4 regions of the Mesorhizobium sp. WSM4983 genome follow, and region 1 is predicted to be linked to each of the others. Evidence: riboswitches for the same ligand, from Rfam matches in the RefSeq annotation. Region 1 holds a riboswitch; each other region holds the start of a gene.

Region 1 (7,419 bases):
GACCTATGTCGAGGGCCAGTACCAGGGCGGTGCCGCGCAAGGCATCGGCTGGGCGCTCAACGAGGAGTATATCTACGGCAAGGACGGCCGCCTGCAGAACCCGGGCTTCCTCGACTACCGCATCCCGGTGTGCTCCGACCTGCCGATGATCGACACGCAGATCCTCGAAATCCCCAACCCCAACCACCCCTACGGGGTGCGCGGCGTCGGCGAGACCTCGATCGTGCCGCCGCTGGCGGCGATCGCCAACGCGGTGTCGAACGCGGTGGGCGTGCGCATGAGCCACATCCCGATGTCGCCGCCGCGGATTCTTGCAGCGCTCGAGGCCGAACGGGAAGGCTAGCATGCTGAAAAGCGCGAAGCGGTTTTCAGCTCACGTCACGGTCCAATGAGGATCAGGCGATAATGGTCCAAGTCACGCTCTGGGGCTCGCTCAGCGCCGCCGCCGGAGGCAAGGACAAGCTCGACATCGAGGCCAAGGACATCAGGGAGCTGTTCCGCAAGCTTGCGGAACAGCATCCCGCGTTCGAACCCCTGCTCGATCGCGGCATCGCGGTCGCGATCGACGGGACGATCTATCGCGACACGTGGTCGAAGGAACTGCCGCCGGGGGCGGAGATTTTCCTGCTGCCGCGGCTGGCGGGTGGATAGGCGGAGCGGCGGACCGCCTTCGCCGGATTCGCGCTGAGCCTCACCCCTTTTTGACAGAGCCGGCAGTGACCTCATCCTTGTGCGCGGCAAAGGCTTCCAGGACCTCGGTCTTTTCGGCTTTCGGAACCTTGAAGCGGTCGAGCGTCCGCCCGAGTTCCGCTGCGACCTCGTCGAACTCGGCGGGAGAAATCTTCAGGTCCTTGTGGGCCTCCTCGAGGCCGAGCGGCGTCGCGCCCGGCTCGGTGGCCACGAACTTGAAGGGGCCGCCGGAAACATCGCACACCCACAGCGTACGCATGAACTTGAGGCCCGGCAGCCGTTCGAGGTTCTTGGTGTGCCATTTGCGCAGTTGCGGGTTCTTGGACTTCTTGCCGACGATGGGGTTTTTCACGACGGCGTCGCTGAAGTGATCGACCACGGCTGCGATGGCGAACACGCCTCCCAACCGATCGTATAGACTCTTGTCCGGCGCGGTCTGCTTGGTCTGCGCCAGCGCATCGCCGGCGGGCAACATGGCGGTCGACGCGGCCGCCGCCGCCAGCACGGCGACGACGCTTCGTCTCGAAAGAGAGGTCGAAACAGCCGTTTTCATCTCCGGTACCTCCGTTGGGCCAGAGCCGGCCGCTCTGGCGGCTTCAATGCGTGATTGCGGGACATATGCACTTTGCCTCAAACGGCATCGTATGAGGAACTAACGAAACTGCGCCCGAAATATTCCTCCGGCGGACCGGCAGCCTGGGGTCTATTCACGATGCTAAAATTTTGCGTGACGGAGACGGATACATAAACGGCGTCGCGCGTTAATGCGCCTATGGCTGACGGGCTCTTCCGTGAATCGTGGCCTCGCGGAAACGGCGAGATGGCGCGATTCATTCGCGAATATCCCTGGTCGGAAAGCCCGCTCGGGCCGATCGAGACATGGACGCTCAGCCTGAGGACGACGGTCGACCTGATGCTCGCCGCCGAAGCCCAGATCGTGCTTTTCTGCGGGCCGGAGTTTGTCGCGCTCTACAATGACGCCTACGCGCCGACCATCGGCGACAAGCACCCGCGCGCGCTCGGCCGTCCCGCCGAGGAAAACTGGTCCGAGCTCTGGACCGACCTCGAGCCGCTGCTGCGCGGAGTTCTCGAAACCGGCGAAACCTTCTCGGCCAGGGACCGGCCTTTCTACATCGAACGATCCGGCCTGGTCGGCGAGACGGTCTATTTCGACATCTCCTATTCCGCAGTGCGGGCGCAGGACGGCACGGTCGAAGCCGTGCTCTGCATCGTTTCGGAGACCACGGCCCGGGTGCTGGCGGCAGCAAAGGTGCGCGAAAGCGAGCAGCGGTTTCGCGCGCTGGTCAATGCTAGCTCCGACGTGGTTTACCGGATGAGCCCGGACTGGCAGGAAATGCATGAGCTGGACGGCCGCGGCTTCCTGTCGAGCGCCCAGGGGCCGGCGATCCGCTGGCGCGACGAATACCTGTTCCCGGAAGACCAGGCGAGCATCCAGGCGGCGATCGAGCGCGCCATCATGGAGCGCGGCGTGTTCGAGCTCGAGCACAGGGTGCGGCGCGCCGACGGGTCCGCCGGCTGGACCACCTCACGGGCAATCCCGATCGTCGATGACACCGGCAGCATCCTGGAATGGTTCGGCATGGCCGCCGACATCACCGAAAAACGGGCGAGCGAACAGCAGATCCAGCTTCTGATGCGCGAGGTGAACCACCGCGTCAAAAACCAGTACGCCGTGATCCTTTCCATGATCCGCGAGACGAGCAAACGCGCGACCGACCCGCGCGCGTTCGAACACCAGATCCGCGAACGCATCATGGCGCTGTCGCGCTCGCACGACCTCTTGGTGCTCAACGACTGGCGCGGCGCAGGCATGGCCGACCTTGTGCGCGAACATCTGCGACCGTTCGGACACGAAGAGCGAATCTCGCCTTGCGGGCCGGACGTGACGTTGCGGCTGAACGCGGTGCAGAACATCGGCATGGCGCTGCATGAGCTGGGCACCAACGCGACGAAATACGGCGCCCTGGCCGGCGACGCCGGAACCGTGCGGATGGACTGGCGGGTAGCACCGGCCCCCGAAGGCAGCGATTTCGAGCTGGTCTGGGAGGAACATTTTTCCGAACCTCCCGCGGCCGCCGATGCCAACCCGCATAAAGGCTTCGGCAGCGTCGTTCTCCAGCGCGTCGTCCCCACCAGCCTCTCCGGCAGCGCCTCCATGGAACGGCTGCCCGGCCTCGTTCGCTGGACGCTCTCGGCGCCGCTCGCCAACGTGGTCGTCGCCGGCGGGGCGGAGCTGGACGGCGATGAGCAGATCGCCGGGCTGACGTGAGGCCGGTTGCATCCTGGGAGACCGAACAGGGCGGCTCGCCGCCACGTCGGAAGCTCGCTGGCGCCGCCGAGCCCTCGCCGTAGCGCCGTACGCCGAATGGCTTGCGCTGCTCCCATTTTTGCTTTCCCCTTCCCCGCTTTTTTAGAACAGAAAAGCGCCAGCTTTTCTGTTCTGGACTCTGGATATTTGGACTCTGGATTCTGGCTTATGGATTATGGGGCTTATCCCAGGCCTTAACCCCTGGCTTATCCAAGCGCAGAATTCCGTCACACTTCCAAAGGCTTGGGCTACGGCTCCTCAGCATGCCTTGAAGCGCGTGCGCACGGGCCGGCGATCTCCTGTCGCTGTCTGCCAACAGTGAACGGGAACAAGAATGTCAAGCCGAGCACCGCTGACGGGGCGGCGATCGACCTTTGCCGTCATCGGCTTCCCGATGCCGAGGCATTCAAGGCGGCAGGCTGGCAGCCCGCCGGCGTCTGATGGCAGAGAGATGCGGCTGGCCTGCTGCAGCCAGCCGCCGCCGGCGGCTTATGAATTCTTTGCTGCGGATCCGATCTCCACATCGTCCAGCCCCTTGGCCTTGTAGACGACATAGGAGATCGCCCAGGCGGCGATGAAGATGCCCATAATGGCGAAGCCCAGATTGTTGAAATTGTCGTTGAGCGTGCCGACGCCGTTCCAGAAGCCGCCCGACAGACCGAACTTGTCACCGATCAGGCCGAGCGCCTCGATGCCGCCGATCAGTACTGCGACAAGGACCGACACCAGGGTGATCGTCATGTTGTAGTACAGTTTGCGGATCGGCTTGACGAAGGCCCACTCATAGGCGCCGAGCATCATCACACCATCGGTCGTGTCGACCAGTGACATACCGGCCGCGAAAAGCACCGGGAAGACCAGAATGGCCTCGAACGGCACGCCCTTGGCCGCTTGTGCCGCGGACACGCCGAACATGGCGACTTCGGTCGCGGTGTCGAAGCCAAGGCCGAAGAGGAAACCAAGTGGGAACATGTGCCAGCTGCGCGACACCAGCCGGAACATCGGGCGGAAGACGCGGGCCAGGAAGCCGCGATTGTTGAGCAGCAGGTCCAGATCCTCCTCGACAAACGCCCCACCGGCCCGCACCCGCCGATAGCTTCTGTAGATCGAGAAGAAGATGACGATGTTCATCGCCGCGATGGCGAGCAGGAAGAGTGCGGAAACGCCGGTACTGATGGTGCCGCCAATCTCCTGAAGGCTCTGGAAACGGCCGAGCAGGGACGTTGCCGCCGCGATAGCCGCAGCGACGATGACGACGATCGTCGAATGGCCGAGTGCGAAAAAGAAACCGACGGAGACCGGCCGTTTGCCGTTCTGCATCAGCTTGCGCGTGACATTGTCGATGGCCGCTATGTGGTCGGCATCGACGGCATGGCGCAAGCCGAGGCCATAAATGACGAGAGCGACGCCAAGCAATGTCGGCTTGTCGTGGAAGGCGACGAAAGCCCACAGCCACGCCCCGACGTTGAGAATGGCGAGCGCGCCGTAGATTGTAATCAGCCTGGCCTTCAGGTCGGGCGCGGTTTTTTTCAGCATTTTCGATAGTTGGATCAGCATGGTTCTGCCTTTGACGTTGCCTGTCATCGCAGGGAACTCGCCCCGCCGTCCGGCCAGGCGCGCACACCGGATCACCCCGTCCGATGTTCTGCTTTGACGTCCATGATGGCAGGTCTCCTGGCTCGCGGATTGCCGCCGCTTTCGCCTTCCCGGCCCATGCAGCCAGTGGCATCGTGAAAACGGCATGCCGCTTACAGTTGCGGGGGCAGCCACGGCTTTGGATTTCTCCGCACCGCGTTCCCTTTTGATCCCCGAAGGGAACCATCGGCGCGAATTCGCCACACCGCGGTTGGCCAGTCAATCAACAACTCCGACGGCCAGCCGCCTCTCACGCCATCGTGACGAGATCGCCGCGCCCCCCTCACACCCCCAGCGTCGGCTCGGTATTCACCTCCAGCGATTCCTCTGCCTCGTCCTCCTCGCCAAGCACGTCGCCCTTCACCGGCAGTGCCCGTCCGATCCAGATCGGGTCGATCAGGTGGTCGCGCTTGGGGTTGGTGGTGTTGGGGTGGATGAGGATGCTCAGGCCGCCGTGGTTCAGCATCAGCCAGGGAACCAGCGTGGCAAAGATCTCGGTGGCGAAGGAGACCTGGTACATGGCTTGCTGGTGCGGGCCGACCGGCTCGTCGCGCCAGTTGCCCAGGCGCACGCGGAAGCGCTCTGCGATGCGCTGGCGAAGCCATTCGGCATGCTGCCGCTCGGCCTCCCCGCCGTAATAGATATGGGCGTGATAGCTGGCGATCTCGGCGATTGGCCTGACTTCGTTCATCGCGATGCTCCCCTTCGATGATTTTTTTGCGCCCGGCGGAACTCTAGCCGAAGCGCGGGCGCCTTGTCTGCAGCCGGCCGCGGTCTGCGCCTGCGGTCGGCAGGGTTATCGGATATGGCGCTCCCCCGCTCCGTCTCGGCTGCGCCGAGCCACCTCTCCCGTCCACCTTGTGGGGGCGAGGAATTGCCAAACCGCCGAGGTTGCAACCGGCAGGAAGGATGGCAACGGCCGTTCTGCCTCTGCCCTAAATCACCGCGGTGACCGTGCCCTTCGCATTTAGGCGACAGCCGACTTTCGCCTGCCTCACTTCGATGCCGCCTCGCCTGTCATAGTCTATGCGCACCTCGATCGGCGCGTTGAGCCCGCTTCGGCGTTGACGCAAGGGGCCGGCGCTGACCGTGTAAACACGCACGGCGCCGAGGGGCTTGGCGGCCGCCGTGATCGCGGCGCGACAGGCGCGCACCACGGCGGCCGGCGTGCCCCGTATCGCCTTCGGAGGTGACAGCGGCGCGATGCGATAGCCTTTGGTGACCCGCCGGAGGTCGCCGCCGGCGGATCTGGAGGGCCTCAGCACTGGAGGCAGCACAATGGTCTGCGTCGCGCTCTTGGCCAAAGCAGGGGCTGTCGGCACCGCGGCCGGGTTCTGCGCAGAGGCAGCCGATCCGCTGACGGCGGAAGGATCGTCGCCCGCGGCGGCGCCGCCCACGCTTGTCGACACGCCTGTGCTGGTGCTGCCCAGATTGCCGCCGGCATTGACGCCGAGCGATCCGCCGCCGGTCGATGCGCCGACGTTTGCGCCGCCGACACCGTCGGCACTGGCGCCCACGCCCGCCGACACGCCTTGCGAACCGGCGCCCAATCCGGCGCCGACGCCGATGCCGCCGACCTTGCCGCCCACGCCGACGTCAAGCGCCGAGGCATGCCCGATCGGGATGGCGATCGCCAGCGCGGCTGCTAGGTATTTTTTCATGGCCAGACCTTTGTTCCAAGGCCAACCTTGTGTGGCTCCTCATCGAGCGTCCGCTCGACAGCGGTCTGCGAAGCCTTCGTCGCGCGAATGCGTGCCGAGCGATGGCAACTTCTCGCCCTGCCAGGCATCGGCCTCGGCGGTGACCGGCGCGGCTGGAGGCCGCTCGAAAGACGAATGAGAGAAAAGCGGTCTCGGCAACGCCAAGCACTGAAAAAGGCTTAGGACTTCTCCTTTCAACTTAGCTGTCGACAGCAGGGCAAGTTTGAGCTCGCCTACGCGCTGCTAACGGGTAACTTTCAAATTAGTTTCAACTAAAATGCAACAGAACAAGGACACCACCGTGCCAGCGCCGGTTGCTGAAGCCGACCGCCGGGCTCTCGTCGAAATGGCCGTCTCGGCTTCGCCGGGCCAATTCTCCCCCACTTCCTGGCGTGCGCGGGCCTGGAGGCTTGAGAGTCGCCCAGGGCGGCAAGGCGCCCGCGCTACCGGCTCGAAGCCGCAACGCTCGTCGCGCTGGCCGACAAGGATGCGGTGCTGGTCGGCCAGGCCGACCTGTTGCGATCGATGGTCGAGGGTGCGGCCGGCGATGCGATCCTGGCCAACAAGCGCGAGATCGAGACCGGCATCGCCGCCATCAGCGCCACATTGCGCGACAGGCAATCGTTCCTGCTGTGAGGGCCGGCTAGGCCTTGCCCCTGGAGCGCCTCACGCCTTTTGACTGGTGAGGCGCTCGAGCGCATCGACGATCAGGTCGCAGAATTTCGAATGGTCGAGCTTCATCGCCACGGTATGGCGGAAATCGACCTGCTCGCTCGCCGTGCCGCCGAAATGGCGCATGCCGCCCAGCTTCTCGAAATTGCAGACCGTCATGCCCTTGGTCCACCGTCCGGCAAGCTCGACGCGGATATCGGCCTTCTCGGTGGTGAAGACGCCTGCGTCGATCATCGCCGCCACGCAGCAGGCGTCATGGACGGCGGGATAGGCTATCTGCAGCAGGCCGCCATGCGTGGTCGCAATGAATTCCCAGATGTCGAGGATGAATTTGGCGATCGGCCCGCCGACGGCGCGCACCCTGTCCTGCAGGTCGGGGGTGGCCAAGGCCTG
Region 2 (7,419 bases), on a different contig from region 1:
CGCAGGCTCAACCGCGCCACCGATTCCGACGAATTGCGTCGCCGCCGCGGCCTCCAGGCGCTTCTGGTCGTCCTGCTGGTGCCGGCGGCCATAGGCCTGGCGCTGCATGTCCTGCTCTGGCTGATCTTTCCGTCCGGCCTGGTCATCGCGGCCATTCTCAGCTCCTCGCTTCTGTCGCAGAAGAGCCTCGCCGAGCATGTCGAGGATGTCGCCGATGCGCTGGAGACCGGCGGCCTCACGCTCGGCCGCATCGCCGTTTCGCGCATCGTCGGCCGCGATCCGGACGAGCTCGACAGGGCGGGCGTTGCCCGAGCCGCGATCGAAAGCCTGGCAGAGAATTTCTCCGATGGCGTCGTCGCGCCTGCCATATGGACCGGTGTCGGTGGTTTGGCCGGGGGTGCTGCCTACAAGGCCGCCAACACCGCCGATTCCATGATCGGCCACCGCACGCCGAAATACGAGGCCTTCGGCCGGGCGGCCGCTCGCTTCGACGACCTGGTCAACCTGCCGGCATCGCGGCTCACCGGCCTGCTGATTGTGCTGGCGGCCTTCATCGTCAAGGGCGCCGACCCCCGCAACGCCTGGCAGGTCATGCGGCGTGACGCGAAGAAGCACCGTTCGCCCAATGCCGGCTGGCCGGAAGCCGCCATGGCCGGCGCGCTGGGGCTCGCCCTGGCCGGACCGCGCACTTATGGCGGCGAGGTCGTCGAGGATGCCTTCATGGGCGAAGGCGGCAGGCGCGAGGCCGAAAGCACCGACATAAGGCAGGCGCTGGAACTCTATCGCGTCGCCGACGGGCTGCTGATCGGCCTGTTCGCGATTCTGTCGGCGACGGTGATCTACCTGACCATTTTGATCGGCGGCTAAGGCGCCTCAGAATTCAATCCCCTGCTGCGCCTTCACACCGGCCGCGAAATGGTGCTTGGTCAGCCCCATCTCGGTGACGAGATCGGCGGCCTCCACAAGCAGCGGCTTAGCATTGCGGCCGGTGACGACGACATGCAGGCCCTCGCGACGCGCCTTCAGCGCCGCGACCACCTTTTCCAGCTCGAGATAGTCGTAGCGCAGAGCGATGTTGAGCTCGTCGAGGACCACGAGGCTGATCGACGGGTCGGCAATCAGCTCGAGCGCCCTCGCCCAGGCAGCCTCGGCGGCGGCAATGTCGCGCTTCAGGTCCTGCGTCTCCCAGGTGAAGCCCTCGCCCATCGCGTGCCAGACGACGCGATCGCCAAAGGCGGCGAAGGCATCCTTCTCGCCCGTGTGCCATTTGCCTTTGATGAACTGGACGACGCCGACGCGCTTGCCGTAGCCGAGCATCCTCAGCGCCAGGCCGAACGCAGCCGTGGTCTTGCCCTTGCCCGGCCCCGTATTGACGATCAGCAGTCCCTTCTCGATCGTCTTGCCGGCCACCTCGGCATCCTGCACCGCCTTGCGCTTGGCCATCTTGGCTCGATGGCGTTCGGCATCCTTGTCGTCGATGATCGTGTCTTTGATCTCGCCCATGTCACTTCACCTTGAGCGGCAGCCCCGCCACCATCATCAGCACGCTGTCGGCGACAGCCGCGACCTGCTGGTTGAGCCGCCCGGCGGCGTCGCGGAACCGGCGCGCCAGCGCATTTTCCGGCACGATGCCGAGCCCGACTTCGTTAGACACCACAAACCACGGTCCGCGCGGCTGCGAAAGCACATCCGAGAGCCGCCGGCACTCGGCCTCGATATCGTGGTCCGCCAGCATATGATTGCTCAGCCACAATGTCAGGCAATCGATAAGCACCGGCTGGTGATCGGGCAAGGCGTCGATCGCGCCGACCAGGTCGAGCGGCGCATCGACGGTGACCCAGCCTTTGCCGCGGCGCGAGCGATGCAGCGCGATGCGCTCGCGCATCTCCTCGTCATAGGCCTGCGCGGTGGCGATATAGGCCCAAGGCGACGGGCTTGCCGCCACCAGGCACTCGGCATGCGCGCTCTTGCCGGAGCGCGCACCGCCGATGATGAAGGTCAGATGGCCCTCCGCGCGATCAGGCAAAGCTGTCGCGCAGGCTGGTCGACGTACCGGTGAAGCGGCCGCGCACCACACCGACGGCCGCACCGAGCACCAGCCAGAAGACCAGATCGGTGAGGGTCACCGCCACCACGAACTGATGGTGCAGCCCCTCGGGAATCGCCGTCTCGAAGCTGACGGGCTGCGGCGCGCCGACTACGTGCGGAGCGACGATCAGCACGACCGCCAGAATTGCCAAGGGCAGCGACTTGCGAAAGGCGATCAATCCAAGGCCGACCGCGGTTGCGGCCACCGTCGAAATCCACCAGATCTGGCGCGGCAGAAGGTCCGCCGCCGGCATGGCCGGCAGTTCCGGCGGCAGGCCGAGGCCGGGCGCGAGCGTGAAAACCGCAAAGCCGGCAAGGCCCCAGAACACGCCCTGGCGCCAGCTGCCGATGCCACCGGCGAATTCCGAGACCGCGACCAGGATCAGCGCGAAGCCGATGCCGGTGACGATGTTTGCGACAACGTTGAAGGCGAAGCGCTCGAAGCCGTCGGCCGGAGCCCAGCCCTCGTCCTCGGTCGGAGCCGCCGCTTCCGTCGACGCAGGAGCGGCGCTGCTCATCGCATTGCCCGCCGGTTCGGCCGAGCTCATGGCAACGCTAGTTCCAGTGTTGGCGGCATGGTCGTGGTGATGACCGCCGCCCGCCTTTTCATAGACTTCCGCTTTGAGGATCAGCGGCACGGTCGCATAGGCCTGCATGCAGGCAAGCGCGATGCCCGCCACGAGCCCTACGATCGCCGCCACGAACACGACGTTGCGAAACAGATTCATGATATCGGGCCTTCGTCAATGGCAGGGAAAAGCCATCGAGTGACGATAGTCGTGGGCAGCGTTGTGGACCGCATCGATGTGCGAGAAGCCGACAAAACCGACGACGAAAATGCCGAGCAGCGCGGCGAGAGCCAGCTGCATGATGCGCGACTGCGAGGAGACGGAGGCGCCGAGGGCGACGGAAGCGGTATTCATGTCTTGTCCTTTCGCCCTCCACCCGAGGGCATCGAAGTCAACTTTCCTGTCGCCGGCAGGTCTCCTGGCTCGCGGATTCGCACCCTTCCCCACCTTCCCGAGGACAAACCTCAGTGGTCTATGGAGAGGACTACCGCACACAGTTGCGGGGGCAGCCACGGCTTAGGGCAAAGACTCCACCCTCACCGCATTCCCTCTTGGCTCCAAAAACGGAACCGACGACGCCAGCGACTATAGGCAGAATCGTCGCGACCGGCAAACCAAATTCCGTCACACCGCAGCGTGATTGCGGCACCGGTTTCGGACTAAGATCCGGCGATCCGCTCGGCGACGAGCTGCTGCAATCGCCACAAATGGCGGTCGTGAATACCGCGCTGTTCGAGGTTCTTCACCGTGTTGTAGAGATAGTCGGCGCCTGAACCCCAGTGGCCGCACGAGGTCGCCAGCCTTTCGACCACCTCGTCTTCGTTGAGTGGGCCGGCATAGGTCGTGCCTTTGCGATTGATGACGAAGGCAAGCGCTCTCAACGGCCCCTTGTCGGTTGCGAGTTGCAGCAGGCGCGGCCGGTAGCTGGTCGGCTTCAGCGTCATCTCGCGGCGAAAAAGCCTGTCCAGCGCCTGCCGGCGGTCACCACCGTTCAGGCGGAAAGCAACGCCCTTGCATTGGCCGCCACGATCCAGCGCCATCATCAGCCCGGGCCTTTGCTTGGTGCCGCGCCAGCGCGTCATCTTCATGCAGAAGGAGCGATGCCAGCCGCGTGCCACGGCGACGCGCTCCTCGACATGCTCAATCTCGGGCTTCCAGATCAGCGAGCCGTAGCCGAACAGCCAGAGAGGCTCGGTTGCAGGTAGCTCGGCCTCGAATGCATCCAGCATGGCTTCATAGTCGCTGTCCACGAGATGCTCGGCATCCGGGTCGGGCCCCGGGTCATCGACCGCGCGAAAACAGCGGGCGACCAGTTCCACGGTCAGCGACATCGTTCTTGCAGGCATACTTTGCAATCCTGGGCAGCCGGCGAAACCGCAGGCGATTACGAAGTGACCTTAAGGGCAGCACCCGGAAGCGACAATGGCCGCGCAATTGACAACGGTCCTGCCCGGGTGTCGGCTGTCATCAGCCAAGGGGAGCCGCTCATGCAGCCAAATCCTAGCGAACACAGCCGCTACAATGGCCTCACCAGCCTCGAGCCGACGTTGCCTGCAAGCGCCTATCGGGAAGCCGACGCTTACCGGCTCGATCTCGAAGCGATCTGGTATCGGAGCTGGCTCATGGTTTGCCGCGAAGCCGATCTCGCGGAACCTCTTGCCTTTCGAACCGCGCGTATCGGCTCGCAGCAGGTCGTCGTGCTGCGCGACGAGACCGGGAGCTTGCGCGCCTTCCACAACACCTGCCGGCATCGCGGCTCGCAGCTCTGCCAGGAAAGCGAAGGGCGGCTGAAGGCAAGGCTGCTCACCTGCCCCTACCACGCCTGGTCCTATTCGCTGCGCGGCGATCTCGTCCGTGTCCCATCGAAATCGCTGCCCGAAGGCTTCGACAAGGACAATTATCCGCTCTACCGGGTGGCGCTGTCAGTGTGGCGCGGCTTCGTCTTCATCAATCTCGCAGTGGAGCCCGATGGCTCGGCGGAAGCCTCCTTCGACTCCGCCTCCCGCGATCTTTCGAACTGGCCGCTGGAGACGCTCGTCCCCGGACACCGGCTCACCAAGGTGATGAACTGCAACTGGAAAATCTTCTGGGAGAACTTCAACGAATGCCTGCATTGCCCTGGCGTACACAAGGACCTGTCGCGGCTGGTACCGATCTATGGCCGCGGCCTGATGGCGAGGCATGACGATCCGGAATGGGCGCGCTATGCGGATAATGATGCGCCGGAGTTTTCCGGCGGCCTGCGCGCCGGCGCCGAGACCTGGTCGCGCGACGGACGCGTCCATGGACCGGTCTTTGCCGGGCTGACGCCGGCCGAGCGAGCCGCCGGCCAGACCTACGCTACCTCGGTACCCTCGATGTTCGTCGTCGGCCATGTCGACTATGTCCGCACGGTGCGTCTCGCCCCGCTCGGGCCGGAGCAGACGGAACTCACCGCCGAATGGCTGTTCGCGCCCGATGCCCTGGCACAAACCGATATCGACAACATCGTCGCCTTCGGCACCCAGGTGCTGGAGGAGGACGCCGCGATCTGCGAGATCAACCAGAAGGGTCTGCACTCGATCCGCCACCAGGCCGGCGTGCTGATGCCCGAGGAGTACGATTTGCGCCGCTTCCACGAGTGGGTGCGTGGGCGCCATGCGGCGTTGCAGCCGGTCAAAACGACTTCGGCAGATAGCGCCAGGTGAAGAAGCCACAGAAGGCGGCCAACAGGCCGAGCGTGACGAACACCGAGCCGAGACCGAAGAAGGAGAGCACCACCGAATAGACCAGCGGCGGCGTCAGCTCGGAGAAATCGAGATAGGTTCGGTAGACAGCCGCCATCTGCGCTCGTTCATAGGAACGCACTGACCGCATGAAGGCTGTCGAGCCCAGCGCGTCGAGCGCAATGGTGAACAAGGCGCCGCCGAGCAGGAAGGCGGCGGTGAGCAGCGGCGCGGCGTCGGCGCCGGCCACGAAGAGCATCGCCGCCATGGCGAAATAGGCGAAAGCCATGGTCCGACGGCCGCCGAAGCGCTTTCCCGCCCTGCCCCAGAAGATCGCCATGAACAGAAGCGCATTGCCGGCCGAAACCAGCAGCCCGCCGGCAAGCTTGCCCTCGCCCGTGATCACCATGAACAGCGGGCCATAGACGAAGAAGGTCGTCCAGAAACACGAGCGCCCGAAGGCGATCAGCCACGCGAGGCGCAACCGCGGCTGCGCGACGAAGCGGCCGATATTGGCGAGCGGGTTGATCGGACGGCTCTTGCCGGGACGGATCGAAGGGTTGTCGCCCAGCCGATAGGTCCAGAACAACGCCAGCAGCGCCAGCGCGAAAGCCACGACCGCGCCGTTTGCGGCATAAATCCCGAAGCGCGTATAGAGGAAAATGCCGAGCGTCGGCCCGCCGGTCCAGGCGAACATCGACCAAGCCATGCGCAGCGATTCCGCCTGCATGAAGTCGGTCTTGCGGATATGGTCCATGATGTAGAGGTTAAGCGTGATGGACAGCGCGCTCGCCCCCATGACACGGCACAGCATCCCGGCGAGTTGTCCCGGCAGCGTGTGGGTGACGAAGAACACCGAGCCGATCGCCAGCATCAGGCAGCCGGCCGTGTAGACCCAGCGCCGCGCGAAGCGGCGGATCAGCATCGGCATGAACAGCGTCACCGACAGCCCGAGCAGCGACACGATGGTGTAGAGGATCGAGACGATCTGCTCGTTGTGCAGGATTTCGTAGGCCTGGATCGGGATGACGCTGGAGATGGTGGCGCGAGCAAAGGATTCGACCGCATAGAGCGAAGCGAAGGTGCGCGCATCGGCGGGCCTGAGAGCCGGAAGCCAGATCGGATGGCGCACATGGGTGGACATCGGCCCTCCGAAAAGTGAATCGCTCGCCAAATCTGGCCGGACCAGTCGCGGACCGGTAGCAGGAAACCGACTCCGAGAGGCCGAAAAGCGAAGCCGGCCAGAGGCTTTCCGCCGCTGGCCTAAAGCGGCTTGCCATGCCGCCGGAATGGCAACAGCCGATCCACCCTCTGTTGTTCGCCCGAACCGTGATAGTCGTTTGGCACGACTGAATCGGATTGCGAGATCAATGACCCTTCAGACGACCGGCGTCGCCGTTCAAGACGCGCCGAAACACGGCCGCATCGTCGCCATCGACGTCCTGCGCGGCATCGCGCTGATCGCGATGGCGAGCTATCATTTCACCTGGGATCTCGAAAACTTCGGCTACACCTCGCCGGGCCTCACCGCCTTCGGTTGGTGGAAGCTCTACGCCCGCTGCATCGCCTCGAGTTTTCTGTTCCTGGTCGGTGTCAGCCTTTTCCTCGCACATGGCCGCCATATCCGTTGGCCTGGCTTCTGGAAGCGCTTTGCGATGGTTGCGGGTGCGGCGATCGCCATCTCGGTCGTCACCTATATCGCCACGCCGGACGGCTTCATCTTCTTCGGCATCCTGCACGAGATCGCGCTGGCAAGCCTGCTCGGCCTGGCTTTTCTCAGGCTGCCGACATTGCTGACGGCGATCGTCGCCGCGGCCGTGATTGCGGCGCCTTATTATCTGCGGTCGGAAGTCTTCGACCATCCGGCGCTGTGGTGGGTCGGGCTGTCGCCGACCAACCCGCGCTCGAACGACTATGTGCCGCTGTTTCCCTGGTTCGGCGCAGTGCTTGCCGGCATCGCGGTCGTCAAGCTCGCTTCGGCATCCGGGCTTCTCGCCCGGCTGGCGACCTGGATGCCCGGACGCTGGTCGAACCCGCTGACTTTCATCGGCCGGCAC
Region 3 (7,419 bases), on a different contig from region 1:
CGCCGGATCGTCGACAGCAACGACACAGTGTGGCGCGACGGGCTGGCCCGGCTTGCGGGCGACTGCGCCGTCGACAGTGACGGTGCCGCGTTCGATCGCGTCGCGGGCGCGGGAACGGCTGGCGAACAGGCCACGTGCGACGAGCAGTTCGTCGAGACGCGGACGCGCGCTGGCGGGCAAAGAGGAACTCATCGGCCTTCATTGGCGAAAGCCGGCGGCGAAGGCAATGGCAGCCCTGTTGAATATGGCGCGGGGCACGGCAGAATGCCGGTGCCTATAGTCCGCTCACCCGGGCGAGGAAGAGCCATGCTGAAGGGAACCTGCCATTGCGGCGCTGCGCACTGGACGCTGGAAGGCGATCCGGGATCGATCACCGCCTGCAACTGCACCCTTTGCCGCCGCTACGGCACGCTCTGGGCCTATGACTATGTCGACGAGCGTATCCGCATCGCAGGTCCGACGAGCTCCTACAGGAGGGTCGAGGTGGCCGAGCCCGCGCTGGAAATCCTGTTCTGTCCGAAATGCGCCTGTGTGCTCGCCTGGCGCGGGTTGCTTCCCGGCTCGAGCGGCCGCACTCGCATCGCCGTCAATGTCAGGCTGGCCCCGCCGGAGGCGGTCGCCGACCTGCCGATCGAGCATTTCGACGGCCTCGAAACGTTCGACGACCTGCCGCGCGACGGCCGCTGCGTGCGCGATATGTGGTTTTAGAAAATAGTCCGCGAGACCGGGCGCTCGACCGCCGGCATCAGGCCGTCATTGTGGGAGGCCTGCTCGCGCGGCTCAGCAGGAGCCGGCGCCGTCGGCGCGGCTTCCTGCGGCACCACCAGTTGGGGAGCCTGCTTGTAGGAGAAGCCGCCGCGGATGTTGCCCATCTTGCCGGCAACGATGTCCATCACCGCCTTTTCGAGGTTGCGGTCGTAACGCGTTTCGGCTGCCACCGGCGCGGCCATGGCACTCAGCAGGGCCATGCCGCAAAGGAACGAATTCATTGTTCTTATCCCCTGCCTAGGACCAGGGTTTTAGCAGGGCGCCCGTTGAAAATCGGCCAAAAGACAAGGTAACCGAACGGCCAAATGAAAACGTAAACAAACAGTTGCAGCCGCAGCCAGCAAACTCAATCGGAGAGCTGAGGTTTCGATTCAGGCGCGCTGCGCCTGCATTCCATGGCCGAGTGCGGCGAAAACCGTCCGCACGATGCCGGTCGTGTCGAGGCCCGCGTCGGCATACATCTTCTCAGGCTTGGCGTGATCGGTGAACTCGTCCGGCAAGACCAGCGGGCGCACCTTGAGGCCGTTTTCCAACAGGCCTTCATGGGCGAGGAAATGCAGCACCTGGCTGGCGAAGCCGCCGACCGCGCCCTCCTCGACCGTCACGAGAACCTCATGCGAGCGCGCCAGGCGGCGGATGAGATCCTCGTCCAGCGGCTTGGCGAAGCGAGCGTCGGCAACGGTGGTCGAAAGGCCCGCGGCGCCGAGCTCCTCGGCGGCCAGCAGGCAATCCTGCAGCCGCGTGCCGAACGAGAGCAGCGCCACCTTGGTGCCTTCCTTGAGAATGCGGCCTTTGCCGATCTCGAGCACTGAGCCGCGCTCCGGCATGTCGACGCCGACGCCGTTGCCGCGCGGATAGCGGAAGGCGATCGGGCCGCCGTCGTAGTCGGCTGCCGTGCGCACCATATGGCGAAGCTCCGCCTCATCGGCGGCGGCCATGACGACGAAGCCAGGCAGCGAGGCGAGGAAGGTCGTGTCGAAGGCGCCGCAGTGCGTGGCGCCGTCGGCGCCGACGAAGCCGGCGCGGTCGATCGGGAAGCGCACCGGCAGTTTCTGGATTGCCACGTCGTGCACCACCTGATCGTAGGCGCGCTGCAGGAAGGTCGAATAGATGGCGGCGAAGGGCTTGTAGCCTTCGGTGGCGAGGCCGGCGGCGAAGGTCACCGCGTGCTGCTCGGCAATGCCGACATCGAAGGTTCGGGCCGGGAACACCTCGCCGAAGAGGTCGAGGCCGGTGCCACTCGGCATCGCGGCGGTGATCGCCACGATTCGTTCGTCCTCGCGCGCCTCCTGGATCAGGCTCTCGGCGAAGACCTTGGTGTAGCTCGGCGCGTTGGCCGGCGCTTTCGCTTGCGCGCCGGTGATGACGTCGAACTTGTTGACGCCGTGATACTTGTCGGCGGCGGCCTCCGCCGGCGCGTAGCCCTTGCCCTTCTGGGTGACGACATGGATCAGAATGGGACCGTCGCCATTATCGCGGACGTTCTTCAGCACCGGGATCAGGTGCTCCAAATTGTGTCCATCGATCGGGCCGATGTGGAAGAATCCCATCTCCTCGAACAGCGTGCCGCCGGTGACGTAACCGCGCGCATGCTCGACCGCGCGGGTGATGGCGCTGTCGGCGCGCTTGCCGAGATAGGAGGTCAGCTTCTTGCCGAAATCGCGCAGGCCGAGATAGGTCTTGCCGGAGGCAAGCCTCGCCAGATAGGCGCTCATCGCGCCGGTCGGCGGGGCGATCGACATGTCATTGTCGTTGAGGATGACGATCAGGCGGGCATTGAGCGCGCCGGCGTTGTTCATCGCCTCATAGGCCATCCCGGCGGACATGGCGCCGTCGCCGATGACGGCGATGACATTGTTGCGGCCGCCCGCAAGGTCGCGGCCCATCGCCATGCCGAGGCCGGCCGAAATCGAAGTCGAGGAATGCGCTGCGCCGAAGGGGTCGTATTCGCTCTCTGCGCGCCGGGTGAAGCCGGAGAGACCGCCTTCCTGGCGAAGCGTGCGGATGCGGTCGCGGCGGCCGGTCAGAATCTTGTGCGGGTAGGCCTGGTGGCCAACGTCCCAGATCAGCCGGTCTTCCGGCGTGTTGAAGACATAGTGCAGCGCAACCGTAAGCTCGACGACGCCGAGACCGGCGCCAAGATGGCCGCCGGTGTGCGACACCGCATCGATCAGCTCCGCGCGCAGTTCGGTCGCCAGCTGCGGCAGCTCGCTTTCATCAAGCGTCCGCAAATCCGCGGGGATGCGGACTTTGTCGAGGAGCGGCGTGTCAGGCTTCGGGTTCACTCTGGGACGGCCTGTCAACTTAACCTTGGGTTAACCTTCAAATATGCGCTTTGCTATGCGCGAGATAGGCTGACGGCGCGCCAATGTAAATGCGTGTCAGTGACGCGCCTGGCGCAGAATGTCCATCCTTCGCTAACCTTCCGGCAGCGGAATGAATTCTTCCTCATCGCCAGGAACGATATCGAAGCGGCCCGTCTTCCATTCTTCCTTGGCCTGCTCGATGCGTTCTTTCGAGGACGAAACGAAATTCCACCAGATATAGCGCTTGGAGCCCAGCGACGCTCCGCCGAACAGCATGAAATGCGCGCCGCGCTCGGACGACACGACGATTTCCTCGCCCGGTTTGAACACCAAAAGCCGCTCGGCCGGGAAACGGTCGCCGGCAATCGAAACCTCGCCCTCCAGCGTGTAGATGGCGCGTTCCTCGGCGTCGCCGGGGATTTTGACGCTGGCGCCCGCCGCCAGCCGCAGATCGGCATAGAGCGTTTCCGAGGCGGTCGCGACGGGCGAGCGCAGCCCGGAAAATTCGCCGATGACGACGCGGCCGCTAACGCCCTCGGCATCGATTTCGGGCAGTTGGACGACCGACGTGTTCGCGAACACCGGGGCGATTTCTTCCTTGCTGTCCGGCAGCGCCAGCCAGGTTTGCAGGCCGGAAATCGACATCGGCGCGCGGCGCAATTCCTCGGGCGTGCGCTCGGAATGAACGATGCCGCGGCCGGCGGTCATCAAATTCACGTCGCCCGGCGCGATCACCATTTCGGTGCCGAGCGAGTCGCGATGCCTGATCTTGCCGTCGAACAGATAAGTGACGGTGGAAAGCCCGATATGCGGATGCGGGCGCACGTCGATCGCATGGCCGGCGCGCAGGATGGCCGGACCCATGCGGTCGAAGAAGATGAACGGACCGACCAGCCTGCGCTTCGCCGTCGGCAAGGCGCGGCGAACCTCGAAGCCGCCAATGTCCTTGGCGTTCGGAATGACCATCAACTCGATCTGGTCGCAGGCGAAGTCGTCGCCGGCCTCAGGATCGTTGCCCGGAAAGAAGCTCATGACCGGCGTCAGGCGAAGCGGAGCGCGGATCGGGCCTTCGCCTTGGCGGCCTCTTCCTCGCGGTTGCGCGGATGCTGGGTGGTTTCGAGGCTGTCAAGCAACTCGCGCGCGGCGGCGGCGATCGCCTCGACGGCGTGGTTGAAGGCATGCTCGTTGCGCTTGGACGGCTTGGTCGCGCCGCTCAGCTTGCGAACGAACTGCAGCGCCGCGTCATGGACCTCGTCGTCGGTCGCCGGCGGATCGAAGTTGAACAGGGTCTTGATGTTTCGGCACATGCTTTAACTCCTTACCTGCTTTCTGCCCGAACCGGTCTGACATTGTGCACCGAGGTGTGTTGAGATTCAGGTCAGACCGAGCCGAAAATGGCGGGTTCCGAGAACCGGACCGGAGCGTACTTGAAGGACGTGAGCACCGGAACCGCAGAAAGCCGCGTTTGCAGGCGGCCTCACCTGAATATCAATACACCTCACTCGGCGTCGAGCGGCTCCGTTCCAACCGGCTTGCCGTCGCGCGAGAGCCTGATCTTCTCGACCTTGTCCTCGGCGGCCTTGAGCAAGCGGTCGCAATGAGCCTTCAGCGCCTCGCCGCGCTCGTAGATCTTGATCGACTGGTCGAGCGGAACGTCGCCGCGCTCCAGATCATCGACGATCTTCTCCAGCGCGTCGAGCGCCTGTTCGAAGCTCATCGCCTTGACGTCTTGGTTAGCTTCATCAGCCATCATTCATCCCTTCATCAGCCGCCCGACATGGGCGGCGACCGAAAATGCCAATCCTTGCAGATCGTAACCGCCCTCCAGCAGGCTGACGAGCCGGTTGCCGCTGTGGCGCCCGGCGCGCTCCATCAGCTGGCCGGTCGCCCAGTCGAAATCATCCTCGGTCAGGTTGATCGCGGCCAGCGGATCGCGATGGTGCGCATCGAAACCGGCGGAAATGATGATCAGATCCGGCTGGAAGGCGTCGATCGACGGCAGCACGCGCGACAGGAAGGCGTCGCGGAACGTGTCGCTGCCGGTGCTCGGCGCAAGCGGCGCGTTGACGATGTTGCCGGCGCCGGTCTCGCTCTTGGCACCGGTGCCCGGATAGAGCGGCATCTGGTGGGTCGAGCAATAGAGCACCGACGGATCGTCCCAGAAAATGTCCTGCGTGCCGTTGCCGTGATGCACATCCCAATCGACGATGGCGACGCGCTCGGCCTGGTGCTTCTCCTGCGCATAACGGGCGGCGATCGCCGCGGTGTTGAACAGGCAAAAGCCCATCGCGGTCGCTTTTTCGGCGTGATGGCCCGGCGGACGCGCGGCAACGAAGACATTGGCGGCACGGCCCTCGAACACATCGTCGACGGCGGCGTTCGCCGCGCCGATCGCCGTCACCGCGGCCTGCCAGCTTTTCGGGCTGGCGCTGGTGTCGGCATCGATCGAGACGATCCCCGTCTCGGGAATCGCAGCGCGGACACGGCCGACGAAATCCTCCGGATGCGCGTAAAGGATAGTCGCCTCGTCGCCTTCCGGCGCCTCGACGCGGTCGAGGGCCGAAAAAGCCTCGTCGTCGAGCACGCGCTCGATGGCGCGCAAACGGTCGGGCCGCTCGGGGTGGCCGGGCGGCGTGAGGTGTTCCAGGAATACCGGATGAGTGTAAAGACGAGTGGTCATGGCGCCTAATCTAGGCACCTGTCGCACGGATAGCCATGTTCCAGCGCCGAATGATTGGGGAAATCGCGCCCAATCGTGTCGCTGGCGGCATTGGCCCGGCTTCGGCTTCGCGATAAGGTCGCGTCGCTGCCTGGTGCCCGCAACGCGGGAGAATCGGGAACACGGTTGAAATCCGTGGCGTGCCCAACGCTGTGAGGGGGACCGCGCCGGCAAACGCCACTGTCCCAGACGGGAAGGCGCCGGATGCGGGTCGATCCCGAGCCAGAAGACCGGCCCGGCAGACATGGTCATCCGCATGGTCAGGCGGAGGACTGCTTATCGCAAGGGGACAAGCGATGCAGGCACGAACAGCCGCCGCCGGCGGCGATGACTTTGACCAATTGGCGCGCGACGCCGTCTACCGGGCCATGTTCACCCGGCGCGACGTGCGCAGCCATTTCCTTGCCGACGATCTCGAAGACGGCGTTTTGGCGCGGCTGCTCACCGCGGCACACCACGCGCCGTCGGTCGGCTACATGCAGCCCTGGAACTTCATCGTCATCCGGGACGCCACAAGGCGGCGGCAGGTGCGCGACCTGTTTTTGGCCGCGCGCGAACAGGAACTGCCGGCGATCGAGGCGGACCGGCAGGCGCTCTACCGCAAGCTGAAGCTCGAGGGCATCTGCGAAAGCGCGCTCAACCTGTGCATCACCTGCGACCGCCAGCGCTCGAAGAACTCGCCGCTCGGGCGCTGGCACAATCCGGAGATGGACCTCTACAGCACCGTCTGCGCGGTGCAGAATTTCTGGCTCGCGGCGCGGGCGGAAGGCGTCGGGGTCGGCTGGGTGAGCATCATCGAGCCCGAAGCGCTGAAGCGACTGCTGTCGATCCCCGAGCACGTCACGCCGATCGCCTATCTCTGCGTCGGCCGCGTCTCGGAATTCGCTCCAAGGCCCGACCTCGAAGCGCATGGCTGGGGCAAGCGCCTGCCGCTGCCCGAGCTGGTGATGAGCGAGACCTTTTGCGGCGCCGGCGAGGCGCCGCTCAAATCGGCGATCGCTCGTCTCGGAGAACGATTGAAGCCTTAGAACCGCTCGGCGTTCCATAGACCCGCACCAACCGCAACGCGCCATCGCGCTCCGCGTTTGCGCAATGGCGCATTGGCAGGCCTGACCGTCGTTGCCCGCTCTCAGAAAACCGGGGATTGTTCGCGCATCGCTTGACAACGTGACGGTTCTTCTTGGCGTGGTTGGGCCGGATCTCCGCACTCGCTTCCTCACTGCTAACCCTGTGCCAAGCGATGTAGTTCTCGGGCTTCAACGTCTGGTGAATTCACCGGCGTTCGGAATTAAATTCTGTCTTCTCATGTGAATAGGCAGATTGAGCTGGGCTTCGGCGCTTATTGTCGGGCGATAGATGAGACCCGGCGCGTTCCCATGAACTTTTTTGCAATAGATCGGTCCGCCGAACATGAGGGCGAAGCGGAATGGGAGCGCATCCGCGCAAAATACCCGCCGCAAGAACCATTCCTCAACTTGAACAACGCCGCGGTCAGTCCCCCACCGACTGTTGTCGAGGAAGCGACGATTGACGCCTACCGCTTCATCAGTCGCAATCCCGACTACAATATGTGGAGCAAGCTCGACACAGCACTTCCTCATATCAAACGCGAGCTGGCGGAACTAA
Region 4 (7,419 bases), on a different contig from region 1:
CCACGGTCGGGGGCCAGCGCCACGGTGACGTTGCCGAAGGCGGCGGCGCGGAAGGGGAAGCTTGCGGAAGGAGGCGCTTGAACACCCCCCTCTGTCCTGCCGGACATCTCCCCCTCAAGGGGGGAGATTGGCAGTTTCGCTGACGGCGCTTCTCCTCCAGCGTTGATGATTGGCGAAAGCATCGATGCAGGCGCAATCTCCCCCCTAGAGGGGGAGATGTCCGGCAGGACAGAGGGGGGCGCATTGACGTGAGCTTTGTCGTTGGCTCTCCCCCACGCTGCCTCAACCGTGTCGCGTGCACCTTCGGGAAGCGCTGCCGAAAAGGCGAGATATTCCTGTAAGGTGAGACCAAGTCCACCCACCTCCAACACATCCAGCAGCCCGCGTGGCGATTGTGGAATCCCATCAACCGCATAGCCCTGTTCCTTGAGGTCGTGCAGCATGGCGAGCACACTCGACGGAACGTCGAGGCCGACGGCATAGCCTGTACGTCCGGGCGCGCTTGGATAATCCGGAATCAGGATCGCCAGCTTGCGTTCCGCCCGCTGCGTCCGTTGAAGGCGGAGGAAGGCGGCGATGCGGGCGGCGACCTGGGCGACGCGATCCGCCTCGGGACGGTTGGCGAAGGCGCGGAAGGCCAGCGCCGGATCGGTGTCAATCTCGCCCTTGAAGGAAATCGCGCCGGCGAGGATACGGCCATCGAGCTCGGGCAGCACGACATGCATGGCAAGGTCGGCGGGCGCCAGGCCGCGCTGGTTTTTCTCCCAGACTTCGCGCCGCGTCGTGGCGACGATGACCTGGAACACGGGCACGCCGGCACGGTCGAAGAGCGTTTCGGCACCCGGCTCGGCACCGGAGGCGAAGGCGGTTGCAGTGACGATCGCGGACGGGTTCAGCGAGGCGATGGCGGTTTCGACGAAAGCCAGCGATACCGGGTCCTTGAGGCTCGAAACAAAGATCGGCATTGGCGTCATGCCCTGCGAGCGAAGGGCATCTGCGAGTGCATCGATTGGCGCGACGTCCGCGCCAAGCAGCATCGAGCGGTAGAAGAGGATGGGGATGACGGGGGCACCGACGCTGTCGATGTTGAGCTCCGCCACACCCCCCTCTCTCCTGTCGGACAGAGGGAGGTGTGACTGATCGCCGACGTTCAAGAAGACTGATTTCGCGACAACTCCGATTCCTGGTTGATAGTACCCCGCCTTCGGCACGCTCACCGGCTCGGCCACGGCCGTATCCGACCCGGCGAGCCTTGCCAGTCTTTGCACCAGCGCGCTCATGTTCGCCGGGCCGCCTTCGCGGAAATAGCCGAGCAGGGTGTCGAGTTCGGCGCGCGGCAGGGTCGAGGCTTCGATCAGCCGCTGGTCCTCGTCATGGCTTTCGCCCGGCAGCAGCGCCAGCTTGATGCCGCGCTCGCGTGCGACCGCGGCGAGCTGGTCGGAGCCATAGCGCCACCAGTCGTAGCCGCCCAGGATGCGGACGAGGACCACCTTGGCGTGACGGGCAACGCTGTCGATCCAGAGGTCCACCGACATCGGATGGCGGAGATCGCGAAGTGCTGCCAGCCGCATCGACGGCAGCCGCGCGGCGTCGGCCTTCCACGCAGCGGCGAGGCCGGCGAGATCGCTGTCGGTGAAGGACAGGGCCACGACATCCGCAGGCGTCTGCCTGAGGTCGATCGGCTCGGCGAGATCGTCGAGCGAGGCGGATGTCGTGGTGAGGATGTGCATCGCGGTTCGGTCTTGCCTCAGCCGGCGAGGATACGCTCGATCGCCGGGCGGTTCAGCCCCTTGAGGCCGATGACGACGAGCCGCGATCGGCGGTCGTCGTCCGGCGTCCAGGCGCGGTCGTAATAATGGTTGACGCGCGGGCCGACGGCCTGGAGCAGCAGCCGCATCGGCTTGCCGCCCACCTCGACAAAGCCTTTGACGCGCAGAACGTTTTCCTGCTCGGCGGCGAGGGCGACGCGCTTGGCCAGCTCGTCCGGACTGGCGATGGACGGGATATCGATGACGAAGGAGTCGAAATCGTCATGCTCATGGTCGAGCTCGTCGTCGTGATGGGTCTTGCGGTTCTCGATGTCGTCCTCGACCGCGAGACCAAGACCGAGCAGCACGGAGGGATCGACCTTGCCCTGCGCGGTCGGCACGACCTTGACGGCGCGCGCCACATGCTCGCCGATGACGGCATTGGCGCGGACTGAGCCCGCCGCGTCCATCAGATCGCTCTTCGACAGGATGATGAGGTCGGCGCAGGCGATCTGGTCCTCGAACACCTCTTCGACCGGATCGTCGTGGTCGAGGGAATCGTCGGCGGCGCGCTGCGCCTGCAGGGCGTCCATGTCGGAGGCGACGCGGCCGTCGGCCAGCGCCGGACCGTCCACCACGGCGATGACGCCATCGACGGTGACGCGGCTCTTCACCGTCGGCCAGTGGAAGGCCTGGACGAGCGGCTTCGGCAAAGCGAGGCCGGAGGTTTCGATCAGGATGTGGTCGACCTTCGGCGTGCGCGACAGGATCTGGTCGAGCGCCGGCACGAAATCGTCGGCGACGGTGCAGCAGATGCAGCCATTGGCGAGCTCGACGATATTTTCCTCTGGGCAGGTGTCGATGCCGCAGCCTTTCAGGATCTCGCCGTCGATGCCGACATCGCCGAATTCGTTGACGATGATCGCCAGCCGCTTGCCCTTGGCGTTTTCGAGCAGGTTGCGGATCAGCGTGGTCTTGCCGGCGCCGAGAAAGCCGGTGACGACAGTGCAGGGAACACGGGAGAGGGATGCGGTCATGTCAGTCCTTCAGCAGGTCGAGGGGAGGGATGCGGGCAACCAGGCCGCGCTTGAGGGAATCGGGCCGGCCTCGCCAGGGGATGAGGCCGTCGGTCGAGGTGGCAAAGAGCTTTGCGCCGATGACGAGGTCGGCGCCGCTGGTCGTTTCCAGGTCACCGAAGACATAGCTCCAGCAGCCGTCGCGCAGCAGCGCCGCGCTCAGGCGGCGTTTGCAATTGCCGAGACACTCGACGATGCGGATGCGGATTTTCTCGTCCGGCGCGGCGCGGCGCGCGTCTTCGGCAAGGAGGGCGCCGGCGCGCGGATGCGCGTCCGAACCGGTCTCATCGCGGCAGGAGGAGCAGACGATGACGGTCACTTCCGATAGCGCGTCGCGGGGTTCGGACGAAGTGTCCGCGGTATTAGCCGGAAAACTGACGTTGCGATCCAAAACCAGGCTCCTTGCCCGGAAAACCCGCCGAGCGATCGGATTCTCATGTCTCAGACGGCAGGTCTCCTGGCTCGCGGGTCGTCGCCTTACGCCGCCTTCCCGGGAAACATCCCAGTGGTTTTCGGCTGAGGCTCGTCGCTCACAGTTGCGGGGACAGCCGCGGATTTGGGTTTTCCCGCACCGCATTCCCTCTTGGCTCCTCCCCTTGCCGGGAGGAGACCGTCTGCGGCGGATTTAGGCTTAGAGGTGCTGGCATGTCAACGCGCGGCTACGACACCGAAATGTCGGCCAACGCCGGCCCAAGGTCGCCGGCCGGCGTCACCTCGATGGTTTCCAAGCCGAGCCATGCCTGCATCTGTTTCAACTCATCGAAGAGCTGTGCGGCCGTTTCGGCGGGAGCGCCGGCTTCGGCAAAAGCCGCATGGACGCGCAGCACGCCGGCCGGCCGGTCGGCTCTCAAATCGACCCGGGCAACGATCCGGTCGCCGAGCAGGAAAGGCAGCACGTAGTAGCCGTACTGGCGCTTCTCGGCCGGCGTGTAGATCTCGATGCGGTAGCGGAAGCCGAAGAGTTTTTCCGTCCGGGTGCGTTCGAATACCACCGGATCGAAGGGCGCGAGCAGGGCGCGGGCCTCGATCCGGCGCGGAAAGCGGGCGTCCTTGTGGAGATAGGCGGGCTTGTCCCAGCCTTCGACCTTCACCGGCAGCAGTTCGCCCATCTCGACCAGTTCCTCGATTCTGGCTCTCGTATCGCCAGGCGCCAGGCGGAAATAGTCACGCAGATCGCCATAGGTTGCGATGCCATGGGCGCGGGCGGAAATGCGCAGCAATTGGCGATGCGCGTCCTCGACCGAGGGCACCGGCAGGTCGAGGATGGCCTGCGGCAGAACCCGCTCGGGCAGGTCGTAATAGCGCTCGAATCCTCGCCGGTAGGCGGTGGTGATGCGCCCGGCCCAGAACAGCCATTCGAAAGCGTGCTTGGCCTCGCTCCAGCCCCACCATCCGCCATTGCCCTTGTGGCCTTCGATGTCGGAGGCGGCGATCGGCCCGCGTTCCGCGACTTGCCCGTAGATCTCCTCGATCATCGCCTTGCGCTCGCGGCCCCATTTGGCGAGGCCGAGATACATTTCCTCGCCTTTCTCGGCCCGCTGCATGCGCCAGCGCATCAACGGATAGGTCTCGACGGGCAGGAAGGAAGCCTCATGGGCCCAGTATTCGAAGACGGTTCGCTTGCGCGTGACGGCCGCGTTGTCGAGCAGCGCAAGCGGGTAGGGGCCGAGGCGCGAGTAGAGCGGCATATAGTGGGCGCGCACCACGGCGCTGACGGAATCGATCTGCAGCAGGCCAGTTCGGGAAAGCACGCGGGCGAGATGGCGACGATCGGGAGTGCCGGCAGGCCGCGCATCGGTAAAACCCTGCGCGCCGAGCGCAATGCGCCTTGCTGCGGCGAGCGAGATCTTTTCTTTCATCCAGCTACCTTGCCCTGATCCTTTGCCGGGGTTTCCAGTCGGTGATTCCGGCCATGCTAGCAGGCAAATGGCGGGAGATATGTCAGGATAGAAAAGTGGAGTAAAACATGAAGGAAATCAAACAGGAGCGGATCGGACCAGTTTCTTCCGATATGGCGTCCAGGGCCGGATTTTGAAGAAGGTTTGACTTGCGTCGCCGAAACCGCTGCGCTAACCCTCGCCGCGTCGCAGCATAGGCCACCTAAAACGGTTCAGCGGGTTAAACTGTCACGCTTCCGCCTTAGAGTCCGTTGCTGTAATCAAAGTGAACTGGCCGCCGAAGGAAAGCCGCCGCATGAGCGCACTCCTAAGTTCGTATCTGCCCATCGTGCTCTTCATCGCAGTGGCGATGGTCGTCGGCCTGGCGCTGATCGTTGCGCCGTTCCTGGTTGCCTACCGCAATCCCGATCCGGAAAAGCTTTCCGCCTATGAATGCGGGTTCAACTCATTCGACGACGCCCGCATGAAGTTCGACATCCGCTTCTACCTGGTGTCGATCCTGTTCATCATCTTCGATCTCGAGGTCGCCTTCCTGTTCCCGTGGGCGGTGTCCTTCTCCAAGCTCGGCATGCTCGGCTTCTGGTCGATGATGGTGTTCCTGGCGGTGCTGACCATCGGCTTTGCCTATGAATGGAAAAAAGGAGCGCTGGAATGGGATTGAACGACAGTTCAGGCACCCTCGTCGCGCCGAAGCCCAAGGGCATCATCGATCCCAACACCGGCAGGCCGGTGGGGGAGGACGATCCCTTCTTCCTCGAGATCAATAATGAGCTGGCCGACAAGGGCTTCCTTGTCACCTCGACCGAGGCGCTGATCACTTGGGCGCGCAGCGGCTCGCTGATGTTCATGACCTTCGGTCTCGCCTGCTGCGCGGTCGAGATGATCCACACCTCGATGCCGCGCTATGACTCGGAGAGGTTCGGCGTCGCGCCGCGCGCGTCTCCGCGCCAGTCCGATATCATGATCGTCGCGGGCACACTGACCAACAAGATGGCGCCGGCGCTGCGCAAGGTCTACGACCAGATGCCGGAGCCGCGCTACGTCATCTCGATGGGTTCGTGCGCCAATGGCGGCGGCTATTATCACTATTCCTATTCGGTAGTGCGCGGCTGCGACCGCATCGTGCCGGTCGACATCTATGTCCCCGGCTGCCCGCCGAGCGCCGAAGCGCTGCTCTACGGCATTCTCCTGTTGCAGAAGAAGATCCGCCGCACCGGCACGATCGAACGGTGAACCAATGGCCTTGGCGTTGCACGAACTCTCCACCTATCTCGGCGAGAAGCTCTCCGGCCGCATCGGCGAAACGGTGCTTGCGTATGGCGAACTGACGGTTTGCGTCGAGCCAGGCAACCTGACCGAGGTCGCGACCCTCCTGCGCGACGACCCGCGCTGCCAGTTCGTCTCGATCATCGACATTTGCGGCGCCGACTATCCGTCGCGTGCCAAGCGCTTCGACGTCGTCTACCACCTGTTGTCGCCGAAGCAGAACGTCCGCATCCGCCTCAAGGTCCAGGCCGACGAGGAGACGCTGGTGCCGTCGCTGACCGGCGTCTATCCCGGCGCCGACTGGTTCGAGCGCGAGACCTATGATCTCTACGGCGTGCTGTTCTCGGGCCATCCGGACCTGCGCCGCATCCTCACCGACTACGGCTTTGAAGGGCATCCGCTGCGCAAGGACTTCCCGCTGACCGGCTTCGTCGAGGTTCGCTACGACGACGAGGCCAAGCGAGTCATCTATGAGCCGGTGGAATTGAAGCAGGAATTTAGAAACTTTGACTTTTTGAGCCCATGGGAGGGAACGGATTACGTCCTTCCGGGCGATGAAAAGGCGAAGCCAAATTGAGGCGCCACAATGGCTGAAACCTCCGTCCGCAATTTTAACATTAACTTTGGGCCTCAACACCCTGCTGCGCACGGGGTTTTGCGTCTCGTGCTGGAGCTGGACGGCGAGGTGGTCGATCGCGTCGATCCGCATATCGGCCTGCTGCATCGCGGTACCGAGAAGCTGATCGAGGCCAAGACCTATCTGCAGGCGGTGCCCTATCTCGATCGGCTCGACTATTGCGCGCCGATGAACCAGGAGCATGCCTTCGCGCTCGCGGCCGAGCGCCTGCTCGGCATCGAGGTGCCGAAGCGCGGCCAGCTGATCCGCGTGCTCTATTCCGAAATGGGCCGCATCATGTCGCACATCCTCAATGTGACGACGCAGGCGATGGACGTCGGCGCGCTGACGCCGCCTCTGTGGGGCTTCGTCGAGCGCGAGAAGCTGATGGTGTTTTATGAGCGCGCCTCCGGCTCGCGCATGCATGCGGCCTACTTCCGGCCAGGCGGCGTGCATCAGGACCTGCCGCAGAGGCTGATCGAGGATATCGGCAAGTGGATCGATCCGTTCCTGAAGTCGGTCGACGACCTTGACGCCTTGCTCACCGGCAACCGCATCTTCAAGCAGCGCAATGTCGACATCGGCACGGTGTCGCTCGCCGACGCCTGGGCCTGGGGTTTTTCGGGCGTGATGGTGCGCGGCTCGGGTGCCGCCTGGGACCTGCGCAAGGCGCAGCCCTATGAATGCTATTCCGAGATGGATTTCGACATCCCGATCGGCAAGAACGGCGACTGCTACGACCGCTATCTCGTGCGCATGGAAGAGATGCGCCAATCGGCCAAGATCATGCGCCAGTGCGTCGAACTTCTGCTCGG

Evidence for each region. Region 1 has a riboswitch for cobalamin ahead of P9254_RS15800 (HoxN/HupN/NixA family nickel/cobalt transporter). Riboswitches for the same ligand answer to the same signal wherever they lie in the genome.
Region 2: linked by a shared signal. The riboswitch ahead of P9254_RS03940 (CbtB domain-containing protein) and the one ahead of P9254_RS15800 (HoxN/HupN/NixA family nickel/cobalt transporter) in region 1 are both predicted to bind cobalamin.
Region 3: linked by a shared signal. The riboswitch ahead of bluB (5,6-dimethylbenzimidazole synthase) and the one ahead of P9254_RS15800 (HoxN/HupN/NixA family nickel/cobalt transporter) in region 1 are both predicted to bind cobalamin.
Region 4: linked by a shared signal. The riboswitch ahead of P9254_RS04145 (DUF1636 family protein) and the one ahead of P9254_RS15800 (HoxN/HupN/NixA family nickel/cobalt transporter) in region 1 are both predicted to bind cobalamin.

The regions. Positions count from the first base shown of each region.
Region 1 covers NZ_JARTVM010000004.1:349,769-357,187, reverse strand. Annotated here, with positions in the region: gene P9254_RS15820 (xanthine dehydrogenase family protein molybdopterin-binding subunit) at 1-343, shown strand, start outside; gene P9254_RS15815 (MoaD/ThiS family protein) at 406-651, shown strand; gene P9254_RS15810 (group I truncated hemoglobin) at 692-1,195, opposite strand; gene P9254_RS15805 (sensor histidine kinase) at 1,511-2,980, shown strand; gene P9254_RS15800 (HoxN/HupN/NixA family nickel/cobalt transporter) at 3,509-4,576, opposite strand; cobalamin riboswitch at 4,667-4,857, opposite strand; gene P9254_RS15795 (DOPA 4,5-dioxygenase family protein) at 4,938-5,345, opposite strand; gene P9254_RS15790 (hypothetical protein) at 5,590-6,315, opposite strand; gene P9254_RS15785 (hypothetical protein) at 6,847-6,990, shown strand; gene P9254_RS15780 (nucleoside hydrolase) at 7,021-7,419, opposite strand, start outside.
Region 2 covers NZ_JARTVM010000001.1:776,625-784,043, forward strand. Annotated here, with positions in the region: gene cbiB (adenosylcobinamide-phosphate synthase CbiB) at 1-867, shown strand, start outside; gene cobO (cob(I)yrinic acid a,c-diamide adenosyltransferase) at 874-1,503, opposite strand; gene cobU (bifunctional adenosylcobinamide kinase/adenosylcobinamide-phosphate guanylyltransferase) at 1,505-2,026, opposite strand; gene P9254_RS03935 (CbtA family protein) at 2,019-2,816, opposite strand; gene P9254_RS03940 (CbtB domain-containing protein) at 2,832-3,011, opposite strand; cobalamin riboswitch at 3,049-3,246, opposite strand; gene P9254_RS03945 (gamma-glutamylcyclotransferase) at 3,317-4,003, opposite strand; gene P9254_RS03950 (aromatic ring-hydroxylating oxygenase subunit alpha) at 4,145-5,344, shown strand; gene P9254_RS03955 (MFS transporter) at 5,313-6,506, opposite strand; gene P9254_RS03960 (heparan-alpha-glucosaminide N-acetyltransferase) at 6,733-7,419, shown strand, end outside.
Region 3 covers NZ_JARTVM010000010.1:20,380-27,798, forward strand. Annotated here, with positions in the region: gene P9254_RS22835 (TlyA family RNA methyltransferase) at 1-192, opposite strand, end outside; gene P9254_RS22840 (GFA family protein) at 307-708, shown strand; gene P9254_RS22845 (hypothetical protein) at 705-989, opposite strand; gene dxs (1-deoxy-D-xylulose-5-phosphate synthase) at 1,140-3,053, opposite strand; gene P9254_RS22855 (pirin family protein) at 3,186-4,106, opposite strand; gene P9254_RS22860 (DUF2277 domain-containing protein) at 4,115-4,381, opposite strand; gene P9254_RS22865 (exodeoxyribonuclease VII small subunit) at 4,573-4,824, opposite strand; gene P9254_RS22870 (histone deacetylase family protein) at 4,828-5,754, opposite strand; cobalamin riboswitch at 5,869-6,046, shown strand; gene bluB (5,6-dimethylbenzimidazole synthase) at 6,090-6,821, shown strand; gene P9254_RS22880 (aminotransferase class V-fold PLP-dependent enzyme) at 7,170-7,419, shown strand, end outside.
Region 4 covers NZ_JARTVM010000001.1:819,822-827,240, reverse strand. Annotated here, with positions in the region: gene cobN (cobaltochelatase subunit CobN) at 1-1,730, opposite strand, end outside; gene cobW (cobalamin biosynthesis protein CobW) at 1,748-2,785, opposite strand; gene P9254_RS04145 (DUF1636 family protein) at 2,787-3,215, opposite strand; cobalamin riboswitch at 3,255-3,454, opposite strand; gene P9254_RS04140 (winged helix-turn-helix domain-containing protein) at 3,484-4,683, opposite strand; gene P9254_RS04135 (NADH-quinone oxidoreductase subunit A) at 5,018-5,383, shown strand; gene P9254_RS04130 (NuoB/complex I 20 kDa subunit family protein) at 5,374-5,955, shown strand; gene P9254_RS04125 (NADH-quinone oxidoreductase subunit C) at 5,960-6,565, shown strand; gene P9254_RS04120 (NADH-quinone oxidoreductase subunit D) at 6,575-7,419, shown strand, end outside.